3 regions of the Sphingomonas sp. OTU376 genome follow, and region 2 is predicted to be linked to each of the others. Evidence: predicted binding sites of a transcription regulator. Region 2 holds the regulator's gene; each other region holds the start of a gene.
The links. Region 2 encodes LexA, which represses DNA repair genes until DNA is damaged. Its sites were predicted from a motif close to GTTCCNCNCTTGTTCT; they were not measured.
Positions count from the first base shown of each region.

Region 1: the regulator LexA is predicted to act here: its motif matches at 3,103-3,118, upstream of uvrA (excinuclease ABC subunit UvrA).
Region 3: the regulator LexA is predicted to act here: its motif matches at 2,623-2,638, upstream of AAHM44_RS19080 (ImuA family protein).

Region 1 covers NZ_JASATQ010000012.1:37,765-42,419, forward strand. The annotation lists gene AAHM44_RS07555 (hypothetical protein) at 118-756, shown strand; gene AAHM44_RS07560 (vgr related protein) at 788-1,240, shown strand; gene AAHM44_RS07565 (hypothetical protein) at 1,237-2,922, opposite strand; gene uvrA (excinuclease ABC subunit UvrA) at 3,126-4,655, shown strand, end outside.
Region 2 covers NZ_JASATQ010000022.1:18,242-22,896, reverse strand. The annotation lists gene AAHM44_RS11355 (glycoside hydrolase family 25 protein) at 1-422, opposite strand, end outside; gene AAHM44_RS11350 (molybdopterin molybdotransferase MoeA) at 782-1,969, shown strand; gene lexA (transcriptional repressor LexA) at 2,028-2,720, shown strand; gene AAHM44_RS11340 (EF-hand domain-containing protein) at 2,724-3,419, opposite strand; gene AAHM44_RS11335 (ComEC/Rec2 family competence protein) at 3,446-4,655, opposite strand, start outside.
Region 3 covers NZ_JASATQ010000055.1:24,525-29,179, reverse strand. The annotation lists gene AAHM44_RS19090 (GAF domain-containing protein) at 449-1,099, shown strand; gene AAHM44_RS19085 (sensor histidine kinase) at 1,497-2,423, shown strand; gene AAHM44_RS19080 (ImuA family protein) at 2,659-3,435, shown strand; gene AAHM44_RS19075 (DUF6504 family protein) at 3,701-4,655, shown strand, end outside.

The DNA.
Region 1 (4,655 bases), on a different contig from region 2:
GTCATTTCCTGGCGCATGATGGGTACTCCGTTGGACTGCGAGTGCGCTATCTGGCGCGCGGGGCGATCGATGACAAGCCCGGACCCGCACGCTAGCCTGCCCCCCAGGAGGGGCCAGGTGACGACATTGCAAGACGAGGTGCGCCGCCGGAAGCGTAACACCCGGCTGAACCTGATCGCCTTTTCGCTCCTGTGCTTCTTCGGCCTCGGCGCGATCCTGCTCCGGGGCACCGCCACCAGCGATACCCTTGCCTCCGATCCGCAGGCCAGCATCCTCGGCCCCGCCGCGCTCGGACTGCTGTGCTGGCTGCTCAGCTTGCTCGTGCTGCTCGGTATCAGGCCGCTGAGCTGGAAGACCCTGGTGGCAGCCTTCTTCCTCTCGCTGTTGACCGGCCTGGGGGCGACGGCCTGCACGATTCTCGTCCTCGAACGGCTCCAGGAACGCGCCGAGTTCGGCCACGGTCCGCTGCGCCAGAAACAGGCCGATCTCGCGATCGCGGAGGCGGTGTACTTCCGCGGCAAGTCCGGCCGCTACGAGATCACGCTCCGCGACTATTCCAGGAGCTTCACCGTCGACGAAGCCGACTATGCCGCCGCCTTTGGCGAAGCGGAGCACGTCCGCCCGCGCGGCCGTTGCGCCCGCGTCACCCTGCAGAAATCCGCCCATACCCTGCGGATCATCGGCCTTGAGCGCGGCGCCCTCCCGCGCGGCACCCTGGTCCGCTGCCGGCCCGACACGCCTGCGCCAAGCTGGTGACAAGCCGCCGGCCACCCGCCATCTAGAGCGGATGGCCCGATCCCGCCCCCTCACCCAAGGCGAAGCCGAGCTCGCCCGCAGCGTGTTCGGCGACGCGCTCGATCCCGCCCGGGCGGCGGTAGCGAACCGCAAATGGGCGTTCTTCCAGCCGCGGCACACCACCATGGCGCCGCTCGGCACGATCCATTTCAACCCGGCCTCGGGGCTCTACCGCGAGGATTTCGCGCATGCCCCGCTCGGGCTGCAGGGGCTGTTCATCCACGAACTCGCCCATGTCTGGCAGCACCAGTCTGGCCTGTTCCTGCCGCTCCAGCGCCATCCCTTCTGCCGCTATGACTATATCCTCGAGCCCGGCCGCCCCTTCGGGCGCTACGGCATCGAGCAGCAGGCCGAGATCGTCCGCCACGCCTTCCTGCTGCGGCGCGGCGCCGATCTCCCCGGCATCGCGCCGCTCAGCCTCTACGAAGCGCTGCTGCCCTTCTAGTCGACGCTCAGGTTCTTGTCGGGCAGCTTGGCCGGCCGCGGCGGCGCGGACCGGGGCGGCGGCGGCGAGGCGGTGCGCGGAGGCGGCGGGGTATAGCTCGGGCGCGGCGCCGGAGCGGCCTGGGGCGGCGGGCTGTAGCTCGGGCGCGGCGCCGCGCTCGGCGTGGCCGGACGCTGCCATCCTTCCGGGCGCGAGGGCCGCGACCAGCTTGGCCGGCTCGGCGCATTGTCCGCTGCCGGAGGCGCCGCCGGCGCGGGAGCAGGCGTCGCACTCGGTGCCGAAGGCCGCTGCCAGCCACCTTCGGGGCGATCGGGCCGGCTCCAGCCCCCTTCGGGCCGGGCAGGCCGGTTCCAGTTCGGCCGGGACGGCGCGGCATCCCCGGTCGAGGGCGTCGCCGGTGCCGGTGCCGGCGTCACCACCGGCGGGTTCGGCCGCTGCCAGCCGCCTTCGGGCCGCGAGGGTCGGTTCCAGCCCGGCCGGGACGGCGTGGCGTCGCCGGTAGAGGGCGCGCCCGGTGCCGGCATGGGCGTCACCACCGGCGGATTGGGCCGCTGCCAGCCGCCCTCGGGGCGCGACGGCCGCGACCAGGTCGGATTGCCCGCGCCCGGCTGCGAAGGCCGCCGCCAGCCCGTGCCGCTGCCATCGGGCAGCGGGCGCGGCGGGCGCGTGGCATCGGGTGCCGGCGGCGTATCCGGCGCGACATCGCTCGGCGCCGGCAGGCTGGGCCGGCCGCGCCGCCAGCCCGGCGTGCCGTCGGGCCGGAAATTGTCGGGGCGCGTCACCGGCGGGCGGGTGCCGCCACCCGGTGCGTCGGGCGTGGTGCCGGGGCGCCCGCCCCAGCCCGGCCGGCCCGGCCGCCCGCCGCCCGGCGGACGCGACCAGCCCGATCCCGGCTGGTTCGGTCTTCCCGCACCCGGCCGGCCCGGTCCGTCCGGCCGGTGGAAGCGGCCCGGCGGCGGGCCCTGGAAGCCGCCGTCGCGCCAGTGGCGGAAGCGCAGCGCCTGGTCGCGCCGGCGGCGCTGCTCGGCGTCGAAGCGCCGGCGCCACGCCGCCGCGTCGCTGCGCGCATGGTAGCGCGCCCAGCCGGGATAGCGGCTGCGGCCGATGTCCCAGCTCTGGATGAAGCTGAAGATCAGCGGGCTGGTATCGATCCAGACATCGGCATCGACCGGGCGATAGTCGCGCCCCGACATCGCGTCGCGCAGCCGCAGCGCGCGGTCGTACAGGTCGCCCGCGGCATCGTCATAATCGCCGAACTCGCCGCGCGGCGTCGCCTCGCCATCGGCGTCATAGACCATCGCCAGCCGCCCGCTCTCATAGGCGAAGCTCATCCCCGGCTCGACCGCCAGGAACGGCCCGCGCGCGCCCGGCGCGAAATAATAGCTGCGGATGCCGCCCTCGCCCGCATCCTCGACGATGATCGTATAGCCGTCGGTCGTCTGCCAGGCCCAGGGCTCGGCGCCTTCGAAGGGAAAGGCGAAGTCGGGCGGCGAGTCGCCGATCGCGTCCCACAGCGCATCGGCGCGGTCGATCCACTGATAGTCCTCGGCGGACTGGGGTCCGGACTGAGGGCCGGCCTGTGCCGCCGCCTTCGCAACCGGCACCGCGGCCATCGCCAGGCCGGGCATGGCCAACGCCACGCCCGCCAGCATACCCAGCCGGAACATCCTCTCGAACCGCATCGCCCATCCCTCCTGCATGTCCGCGCAAATTTCCACCCCGGGCGCTGAACGGCGGGTGAAATGTACGTGCAGCTTTGCGAAAGGAAGCGGAGAACGCGCGATGCACCCCGCCATCCCAAGCAACACCGGCAACTGGCGCTTTGTGCCGGGCGTTCCTATCTCCCCACTAGAAACCCCAACAGAACAAAGCTAGAACCCTCGGCATGGCACTTACCACCATTTCCGTCCGCGGCGCGCGCGAGCACAATCTCAAGGGCGTGGACGTCGATATCCCGCGCGACACGCTCACGGTGATCACCGGCCTGTCCGGCTCGGGCAAGTCGAGCCTCGCCTTCGACACCATCTATGCCGAGGGCCAGCGCCGCTATGTCGAGTCGCTCTCGGCCTATGCCCGCCAGTTCCTCGAGCTGATGCAGAAGCCGAACGTCGAGCATATCGAGGGCCTCAGCCCTGCCATCTCGATCGAGCAGAAGACGACCTCGCGCAATCCGCGCTCGACGGTCGCCACGGTCACCGAGATCTACGATTACATGCGCCTGCTCTGGGCGCGCGTCGGCGTGCCCTATTCCCCGGTCACCGGCCTGCCGATCAGCGCGCAGACCGTGTCGCAGATGGTCGACCGCGTCCTCGCTTTGCCCGAGGGCACCCGCCTGCTCCTCCTCGCCCCGGTCGTGCGCGGCCGCAAGGGCGAGTATCGCAAGGAGCTCGCCGAGTGGCAGCGCGCCGGCTTCCAGCGCGTCCGCATCGACGGCGAGACCTATCTGATCGAGGAAGCCCCCGCCCTCGACAAGAAGTACAAGCACGACATCGAAGTGGTGGTCGACCGTCTGGTGGTGCGGGACGACATCGCCACCCGCCTTGCCGAGTCCTTCGAGACCGCGCTCAAGCTCGCCGAGGGCCTGGCGTACGTGGATCTGGTCGACGCGACCGTCGCCGAGGCCACCGGCGCCCGCGTGGCGGAGGCCCGGGCCGAGTTCAACGTCACCGGCGGCGCGATGAAGGGCACCGGCATCCCGGACAACCGCATCGTCTTCTCCGAGAAATTCGCCTGCCCGGTCTCCGGCTTCACCATCCCCGAGATCGAGCCCCGCCTCTTCTCGTTCAACGCCCCCCAGGGCGCCTGCCCCACCTGTGACGGCCTGGGCGAGAAGCTGGTGTTCGACGAGGATCTCGTCGTCCCCAATCACGACCTGTCGATCAAGAAGGGCGCGGTCGTGCCCTGGGCCAAGTCCAACCCGCCCAGCCCCTATTACATGCAGGTGCTCGGCAGCCTCGCCCGCGAGTTCGGCTTCAGCCTCGACACGCCGTGGCGCGAGCTGCCCGGCGAGGTCCAGCTGATCATCCTCCACGGCACCGGCGGCAAGCCGGTCACCCTCACCTTCATCGACGGCAAGAAGAGCTACGACGTCCGCAAGCCGTTCGAGGGCGTGATCGGCAATCTCAACCGCCGCATGCTGCAGACCGAGAGCGCGTTCATGCGCGAGGAGCTCAGCAAGTACCAGGCCGCGCACCCCTGCGAGGTCTGCCACGGCGCCCGCCTCAAGCCCGAGGCGCTGGCGGTCAAGATCGCCGGCGAGGACATCAGTCACGCCACCCGCCTCTCGGTGGTCGACGCGCTCGCCTGGTTCGAGAAGCTCCCCGCCACGCTCACCGACCAGCAGCGCGAGATCGCCCGCGCGATCCTCAAGGAGATCGACGAGCGGCTCGGCTTCCTCAACAATGTCGGGCTCGAC
Region 2 (4,655 bases):
CAAGATTTCGCCCTTGCCGGAAGGAAACTCATGTTGTGATAGGGGCCGGTCAACAGCCCAGCATCGCGGGCTGCCGCCCAATGCAGGCGAAACAGCTGGCTTTCATTTGCTTCCTGCGTGCCAGCCGACAAGCGCACATAGGCGAAGCGCGCACCACAAACGCGCGCAGCGTTGAAGTTGGTCTCGTCCTGATACTTGGAAACATCAATGCCAGGCACCGATGGTCGTCCCCCGGGCAGATCGACGAAACCTTGGAGCCTCGGCCCGCTATTGCCCGGCATGCCAGATCGCGTGATACGTGCCGGAACCGCTTGCACGTTGATCGGCGCTACAGATCGCCGACAATCAAGCTCGGTGTCTTCATGCGTCGGAACCTGCTGTGACGCTACGGCCAACAGAGCGCTAGAAAGTAGTGCGAACATGGCCAAGCCCCCAGAGAGCCAAATGCACGCATACCAGAGAAAAATATCGGTATTGATACCGATGAAACTCCAATCAACTCTGCCTGCTCCAATTCCATCCCTCAAGTAAAACCCTTGGCAAAATTGAACCATTTCGGTTTCTTGTCATGCGGCCACGGCATATCTCCTATCACCTGAACCACTTCAACAACCCACCATCGCTAGAATATCGCCTCTCCAGATCTTTACGACCTAAGAAGCGCTCCCCACTTGGCTGACAATGTCAGGAGCACAACGAAATCAACTTCTCGGGATGATGACCGCGTAACTCCCGCACCACCTACTGGCGCACCCCCGCCCGCTTGCCCTAGGCAGGCGCCATGCCCGCCGCTCTCCTCCCCGTCGCCGAAGCCCAGCAGCGCCTGTTCGCGCGCGCCGCCCCGCTCGCCGAGGAGGCGGTGCCGATCGCCCTGGCCGCCGGACGCTGGGCCGCCCGCGATGTCCTTGCCCGCCGTACCCAGCCCGCTTCCGCCCTGTCGGCGATGGACGGCTATGCGATCCGCTTCGCCGATCTGCCCGGCCCCTGGCAGGTGATCGGCGAGAGCGCTGCCGGGCGCGGCTTTGCCGGCGCGGTCGCCCCGGGCCAGGCCGTGCGCATCTTCACCGGCGCCCCGCTGCCGCCCGGCGCCGATACCATCCTCGTCCAGGAGGAAGCCGCGCGGGAGGGCGATCATCTCGCACTGGCCGGCGAAGGCCCGCCGCGCCTTGGCGGCAATGTCCGCGCGCGCGGGCTCGATTTCAGCGAGGGCGATGTGTTGCTCCGCGCCGGATCCCGGATCACCTCCGCCGCCCTCGCGCTTGCCGCCCTGGCCGGCCACGCCACCCTCCCCATCCGCCGCAAGGTCCGGGTGGCGCTGCTCTCCACCGGCGACGAGCTGGTCCCGCCAGGCGCGCCGCTCGGGCCCGACCAGATCCCCGAGACCAACCGGCTGCTGCTCGCCGCGATGCTGGCCGATCTTCCGGTCGAGCTGATCGATCTCGGCATCCTGCCCGATCGCCTGGACGTGCTGGAGGCGGCGTTCCGCGCGCTCGACTGCGATCTGCTCGTCACGACGGGCGGGGCCTCGGTCGGCGATCATGACCTGGTCCGCCCGGCGCTGCTCGCGGCGGGGGCGGAGATCGATTTCTGGAAGATCGCGCTGCGCCCGGGCAAGCCGATGATGGCGGGCCGGCTGGGCAAGGCGATGCTGCTCGGCCTGCCTGGCAATCCGGTGTCGGTGTTCGCCACCGCGACCTTGTTCGTGCGGCCGCTGGTCGCGCATCTGGCGGGGGCCGCCGATCCCTTGCCGCGCAGCCGGTCGGTGCCGCTCGGTGAACCGCTGCCCGCCACGGGCGCGCGCGCTGACTATCTCCGCGCCGAGTTGGTCGAGGGCCGCGCCTTTGCCGCGACGATCCAGGACAGCTCGATGCTGCGCACGCTGGCGCGGGCGACGTGCCTGATCGTGCGTCCGGCCGGGGCGCCGGAGGCGAAAACGGGCGACTCGGCGGAAATCCTCGACATCGCTTGACAAGCGCGCGGAACATTGCATAAACGTTCGCAGTCTGTTCCACGCCAGGAGAAACCGGATGCTCACGCGCAAGCAGCACGAGCTCATCTGCTTCATTGCCGATCGGCTTGCCGAGACCGGCGTCTCGCCTTCGTTCGAGGAAATGAAGGAAGCGCTCGATCTCAAGTCGAAGTCGGGGGTGCATCGGTTGATCTCGGCGCTGGAGGAGCGCGAGTTCATTCGCCGCCTGCCGAACCGCGCCCGCGCGCTCGAAGTGCTCCGCATGCCCGAGCGCGGCGATGCGAAGCCGGCCGCTGCGGCCAGGTCCGCCGCCCCCGCGGTGGCCGTTTCGAATCCCTCCCCTGCGGCCCAGATACCAGTTCCCGCGAACGATGTGATCGAGATCCCGCTCCACGGCCGCATCGCCGCGGGTACGCCGATCGAGGCGCTGGAAGGCTCGTCGATGCTCCCGGTTCCCGCGGCCTTGCTGGGCGCGGGCGAGCATTATGCGCTTGAGGTGGCCGGCGATTCGATGGTCGAGGCCGGCATTCTCGACGGCGACTATGCGCTGATCCGCCGTACCGAGACGGCGCGCGACGGCGAGATCGTCGTGGCGCTGATCGACGATGCCGAGGCGACCTTGAAGTATTTCCGCAAGGAAGGCGCGATGATCCGGCTCGATCCGGCCAATCGCGACTATAACGCCCAGCGCTACCGTCCCGATCAGGTCCGCGTGCAGGGCCGGCTGGCCGGCCTGCTGCGAAAGTACTGAGGCTCAGGCCAGGAACTCGTTCCAGGCGACCTTGCCGTCGCCACTGCGGTCGAGCTCCTGGAACGGCGCCACATCGGGCTGCCGGCCCAGGAAGTGGAACAGGTTCCAGGCGGCGGCATATTCGGCGGGCGAAAGCGTGCCGTCATGATCGGCATCGAGCAGGTCGAAGCCGGCGCGGAACATCCTGAGCCGGTGCGCCGCGAATTCGGCGAAGCTGACCCTGCCGTCCCGATTGGCATCGGCCTTGGCCAGGGTGAAGTCGGACGCGGAAATGGCAAAGGGCCGCAACCCGCGAATATCGGGCATCGAGGCCCGGCGCAGCGGCAGCGCCATCACCCGATGCTCCCCGCACCGGATTCGCGGCTCGGCGCGCTTCGGACCGAATTCGTCGGGGGTGAGCACTCCGTCATGATTGCGATCGAACGCGGCATAGCTCGGCCGGAAATCCGGTGCGGCAGTCACCGCGACAGGCATGGCCAGCCCGATCGCCCCGATCATCCCTACGGCGGCCAAAGGGCGACACCAGCGGCGCAACCGGCTTGGCGCAGGCGCGTCGCCGGCGAGATGCGCATCGACATAGCCGCGCACCACATCGCTCGCCGTCCGCCCTTCGGCCCGGCATTGCTCCATGAAGGCGCGCTTCACCGCATGGGGCAGCCGCACTTCGATCGTGTCGCTTTTCTTCGGGTTCCGGATCATGCTGCGAGGAGAGCCCGAAGCCCCTGTCAGCGCCAGCGATTTCGTGTCCGGACAGGTGCAAGTCCCTGCTCCGGCACATAGACCGGCTGCACTTTCGGCGGGTCGCGCCAGGGATGCCGCCCTCCGCCACGCACCATCGCCACCCGACCGCTGGCAAAGGCGATAGCCAGCCCGCCGGTCCTGGCCAGCTGCGGCCGATCGAGCTTGAGCCAGCGCGGCGCGCAGCCCGCCGGCAGGCGCCGGTCGCTGATCACCACATCGACCTTGCGACATAGCGTAGTGAATTCGGCCCAGGGCAAGGCATAGCCGCTCCGCGTCGCCGCAACCCGCCACACCCGCGCCCCGGCACGATGCTCGATCAGGCACAAATCGAGGCTGCAAGCAGCCCCCGGCTGGTCGGACAAGGCAACCGGTTCGACATCGCTGCCGCCGGTTTCCGCGAGCATGTCGCGGGTATAGTCACCCGCCCGATCGCGCAGCAGCGCCATGCTGCCATCCGCCATGCGGATCGCGAGGTGCCGTCCGTCGCCGGTCACGATCAGATCCGGCGCCGGCGTGGCGAGCATCCAGCCCAACCCCATGACAAGCGGCACCGCCCCCGCCCAGCGCACGCCCGTCCGCCAAAGGGCCAGCCACAGCCCGCCCGCGACCATCAGCGCAAAGGCGCCGCCCGGCATGGTGGGGAACGCCGCGACCGCGCCCGGCGCGGCAGCCGTGGTCCGTGCTATCCAGAGCAGCAGCTGCAGCGCCTGATCGGTAAGCCACCAGGCCGGCCAGCCCAGCCCCGCCACATCGAGCAGCAGCGCCAGCGCTTCCAGGGGCATGATCACAAAGGTGGTGAGCGGGATCGCGACGATATTGGCGAGCGCGCCGTAAATCCCGGCCTGGTGGAAATGAAACAGCCCGATCGGCATCAGCGCGAGCTCCACCGCCACGCCGGTCAGCAGCAGCGAACCGATACCGCGCAGCAACGCCGCGCCCCGCCCCTCCTCGCGCTTGCCGAACCAGCGGTGCATGAATGGACTCTCGTGCAATGCGACGATCGCCGTCACCGCCGCAAAGCTCAGCTGGAAGCTCGCGCCCGCGAGCGCCTCGGGCCAGAGCAGCAGCACGATCACCGCACCCGCCGCAACCAGCCGCAGCGTGATCGCCTCACGCCCCAGGCTCAGCGCCAGCAGCACCAGCAGGGCGGCGACGCAGGAGCGGATCGTCGGCACTTCCGCGCCGGTGAGCAGC
Region 3 (4,655 bases), on a different contig from region 2:
CGGGTGCCTGCGCGCGCCGAAGCCAACGCGCGCCTGCGACCGGGGCCACCGTTCATAGGGCAGGCACCCGCGCGCGATCGGGATCGTACGTGTCCGGCTACCCAACGTTCTGGTCACTGCCCAACCCACAGGATCGCGCGAGGTTGCGGCCAAGCTCTGCAGTTTAACGTGCGTTAGGACGATTGGCTCGACGGAGCGGCATGGCAGTATCATTTGCTTCGATCGTGAAGAGCCCGAAGGCCGACTTTCATTTCGCCGATATGTCTTAGTAGCGCAAATATTCTCTGAGCTGGTGAGCAATATTACATGCGCGCGCCTCGTTTAAATTTGGTAGAATTGCCTCATTATCATTGAATGGCTTAATAATATTTGTCAGGTGACAGTGGTTCGCGCCTGAGTTGGCGTTAGCGCGAGTATAGAGGCGCTGGATCGATTAAGGAAGTTCGAATTGATCGAACAGGCTCGCGAATGTAACCAGCGGGAACTCGCAGAGCTGCGGCGGCAGGCGCGCGTGCTGACGAGCGGCGTGTTTGGCATGAGCGGCGACGCCGAGCTCTCCCAAATCGTTGAGCGGGTAGCCGCAGGGACCGGTTTTCCCTTTTCCGCAGTGTCTATCGTCGACCGCTCCACATTGTGGCTAGCCGTCGCCTACGGCTTCGATCCTAGGGAGTTCGCCAGGCCGGACAGCTTCTGCGACGCCGCGATTGGAGTTCGCAATTACGCGCCTTTGTGTGTCCCCGATGCTTGGCACGAGCCACGCTTCAAGTTCGCTCCCGCCGTGCTTGAGATGAACGTGCGTGCCTATTTTGCCGCACCTCTCGTAACCAGCGATGGCTTTGCGCTGGGTACATTATGCCTGCTGGACCAGAAGCCCCGGACAGTGGACGCGAAAGGCCTTGAACTCCTGAAATCCCTCGCAAGCCAAGCGACAGAGGTGATCGAGCGCGAGGCAAATGCGCTGGCATACGCCAAGTATGCCATGGCCGAGCTCAGTACCCGCATCCGCTTCGCAGTTGCGGACCAGAACGACGCTGAGGTGGCCGTGCTTGATGAGGAACTTCGTCGGATGGAGGCGAAATTTGGGGCTCATTGGAAATAGAGGCTCCGGGGCTGGTCGCATGCAGCGCAAGATGTGCCCTTGGAACGGCTAGGGAAGCGCTGATATCGGTCGGGCGGCAGTCCACCGCTGTCGGTCGCTCAGCCGGGCAGCCGCCCGTCCAGAAGCGGACAGGAGGCCAAAAGCCCCAATTCCGGACCGTCGTCGTTATGGCGATGCCGCACGTTGCGCGACGCTTCATCGGAGGCACGAACCAGTGAACACAAGTTTAGAGGCGATACCTCCAGGTTGATCTGAGTTAGCGCGCGCGCCGCTCGAATGGTTCACATCCCGGCGCGGCTGGAAAGGTGGCCTGCAGAATATGTCGGACGCCCCGAGAGCTCCATCAATCGAAAACCTAGTGGTCCGGCTTCTCCCGAACCGAGGGCATGGCACCGCAGTGCGATATGGGACCAGCGCTCTTATCATCCTTTCAGCGACGGGCCTTCGTTACGCGCTCGAGGGGCCGCTACAGCATTTTCCCCTGCTGCTATTCATTCCCGCGGTATTTCTCTGCGCACTGCTGTTTGACCGGGGGTCTGGATTCTTTGCGACTATCCTCAGCGCGGCGATCGCTGCCTATCTCTTCATAGAACCGAGATTCACACTCAACGTCGGGATGCAGGCGTGGCTGGCCTTGGCGATATTCGTCCTGATCGGATTTACGATGTCGGCCGTCACGGAGTTGTTGCGCAAGACGATCACGAAACTCAACGAAAGCGAGGCCGCTAAGGCATTGCTTTTGGAGGAACTCGCGCACCGCACAAAAAACGATCTCTCAATCATTTCTGCCGCCATGAATCTGCAAAGCCGCGCATCCAATAATCCCGAGGTCCGCGCGGCGCTCGACGCAGCCAACGCGCGGGTGCTCGTCGTGGCCCAAGCGCAGGAGCGGCTGCGCGAGAGCAGAAACTACCGACGGGTGAATCTTGCGGACTATGTCGGCGGATTGTGCCACGGGCTGGGAGATCTTTTGCGCGACGTGCGCCCCATTGCGGTGCGGGTGAAGTGCGACCCCATTGACGTGGCTGGACCCGTTGCAGTCCAACTCGGCCTGATCGTGAACGAACTGGTGACCAACAGTTTCAAATATGCGTATCCCGGCGAGAGCGGTGGGATCGTGAGGGTTGAGATCACCCAGAGGGACAGCGGCTTGGAGATCATCGTTTCGGATGATGGCATCGGTTGTGACGCCGAGAGCAAGCCCGGTCTCGGGTCCAAGCTTGTTCGACTCCTCGCGAAGCAACTCGGAGGCAAGGTTGAGCGGCGACACAGCGCTTCAGGGTTTACGACAGCCGTATTTATTCCGGATGTCGAGGGGGGGTGATCTAAGGTGCACGCCTGGACCCAGGATGGGATTGCTCACCTCCGTCTCTGTCCGGTCGACTAATCTCCCAAGTCTCGCAAGGCCGATCCTCGCAGAAGCCGCCCGTCCGCTTTCCACCCTTTGTTGGCCGCCCGGGTAGCAACGCGCCTGATGACGGGCGTGGGTAAAACCCATGGCTTGACGAAGGGACGATATGCGCGGAACATAATGGGAACGAACGAGTCGTTATTCCCTTATGCAAACCGCCGCTCCCTTTCCCGAGAATGATCGCGCACGCCTGCTCGCCGAGCTGAAGGCGCGTATCGCCGTGCCGGTGACGAGCGGTGCCCCATTGTTACCATTCGGGATCGAGGCGATCGACTCGCGGCTTGCCCATGGCGGGTTGGACGGTGGCGGCCTGCACGAGATCGCGGCTGCATCTCCCACCTTGGGCGACGATGCAGCGGCGACCCTGTTCGCTGCCGGTGTGGCCGCGCGTTTTGCCCGTGAAGCCACTGCGACCAGTGTCTGGGCTCTGACGAGCTTCGATCTCTACGCGCCGGGCCTTGAGCAGGCGGGGCTCCCGCCGACGAAGCTGATCTATTGCCAGGGCAGGGACGAGGTCATGGCACTCGCCCTTGCCGAGGATTGCCTGCGCGACGGGAGCTTTGCCGCGGTAGTTGCCGAGGTGAAGGCGGCCGACCAGACCGCAACCCGCCGGCTTCAGCTCGCTGCCGCGGATGGGCGCACGCCGATGCTGCTGCTGCGGCGCTGGGCGCGAAAGGCGCGCGATCCGCTCGAGATCCCGTCCGCAGCATGTACGCGCTGGCGGATCGGCTGCGCGCCGTCGGTGCCGTTGGCGCATCCTGGGGTCGGGCGGAGTTGCTGGTCGGTCGATCTTGTTCGCCAGCGCGGCGGCAATCCCTTTTCTCTTCTGGTCGAGGCTTGCGATGCCAAGGGTCGCCTCGCTCTACCTGCCCCAGTTCGCAATCGAGCGGCTGCGGCGGCTGGAGCGGCCAGTCGCGCCGCCTGAGCGGTTCTGGTCCACAGCATCCGTCCTGCCGCCGGCGGTCGACGATGACCCCGGGGCATGCTCGGTCCCGCGCGGCGGTGGCTGGCGACCCGGCTCCCGCTGGGCGCAGGACGCTGCGCATAGCCGGCAAGGGGAAGCGGAGCGGATTGCCAGGCTGCCGGCGCATCAGCGCCCGCCCATGCGGGAGCTTGGCCGGCGTTCTGAGCCGGCGCAGCATCCGTTTCGTGCCATGCCGCCAGATGAGGGGGCGCCCCCGCAGCCTGCAATGCCGAGGCCGACCCTGGAGCTTTGGGAACGCCCGACCGTCCTGATCGAGCGTGTTGGGCAGCGTGAAGTGGTGACGGCGGCCTGTCCGATTGCCTTGGCGCGGGATCTGGCGCCCGGCATGGCTGCGGCACACGCCCGCGCGCTGGTAGCGGATCTCGATGTGCGCGAAGCCGACCCGGAGGGCGATCAGGTCTGGCTTGAGCGTCTGGCGCTCCATGCCGTTGGCAGGTGGACGCCAATTGCCTCTCCCTCCGGTCCCGATGGGATCTGGCTCGACCTGACAGGGGCCACCCATCTGTTCGGGGGCGAGGCACGCTTTTGCCGACGGGTGCTGCGATTCCTTGCGCGCCTCGGCTTCACGGCACGGATCGCAATCGCGGGTACCGCCGGAGCCGCCCATGCGTTCGCTCGCTTTGGGGGAGAACCAGTGACGATCCTGCCGTCCGGGCAGGAGGTCTCAGCGCTGGCGCATTTGCCGGTGGCCGCACTTCGGCTCGAGGGCGAGGCGTTGGCATCGGCGGCACGTTTCGGGCTCGAGCGCATCCAGGATTTGCTGCCGATGCCGCGCGGACCATTGGCACGGCGTCTCGGCCTGGCGGCGCTTGCCCGGCTCGATCAGGCGCTGGGGCGCGCTGCCGAGCCCATCGTGCCGGTCATCCCGTTCGAGGCGCCGGAAGTATCCCGGCGGCTGCTCGAGCCTATTGGCACGCCCGAGGCAATCGCACAGGTAATCGCGGATCTTGTGGGAGACCTTGTCCTCGTGCTCGAGCGGCGGGGGCTGGGCGTGCGTACCGCCATGATCACGGCCGAGCGGGTCGATGGAGCCGACCAGCACCTCTCGATCGGGGCCGCACGGGCCACGCGGGATGGGCGGCATCTCAAGCGAATGTTCGGCCTGCGGATCGACCGGCTCGAGCCCGGTCTCGGCATCGAGGCAATGCGGCTGACAGTGC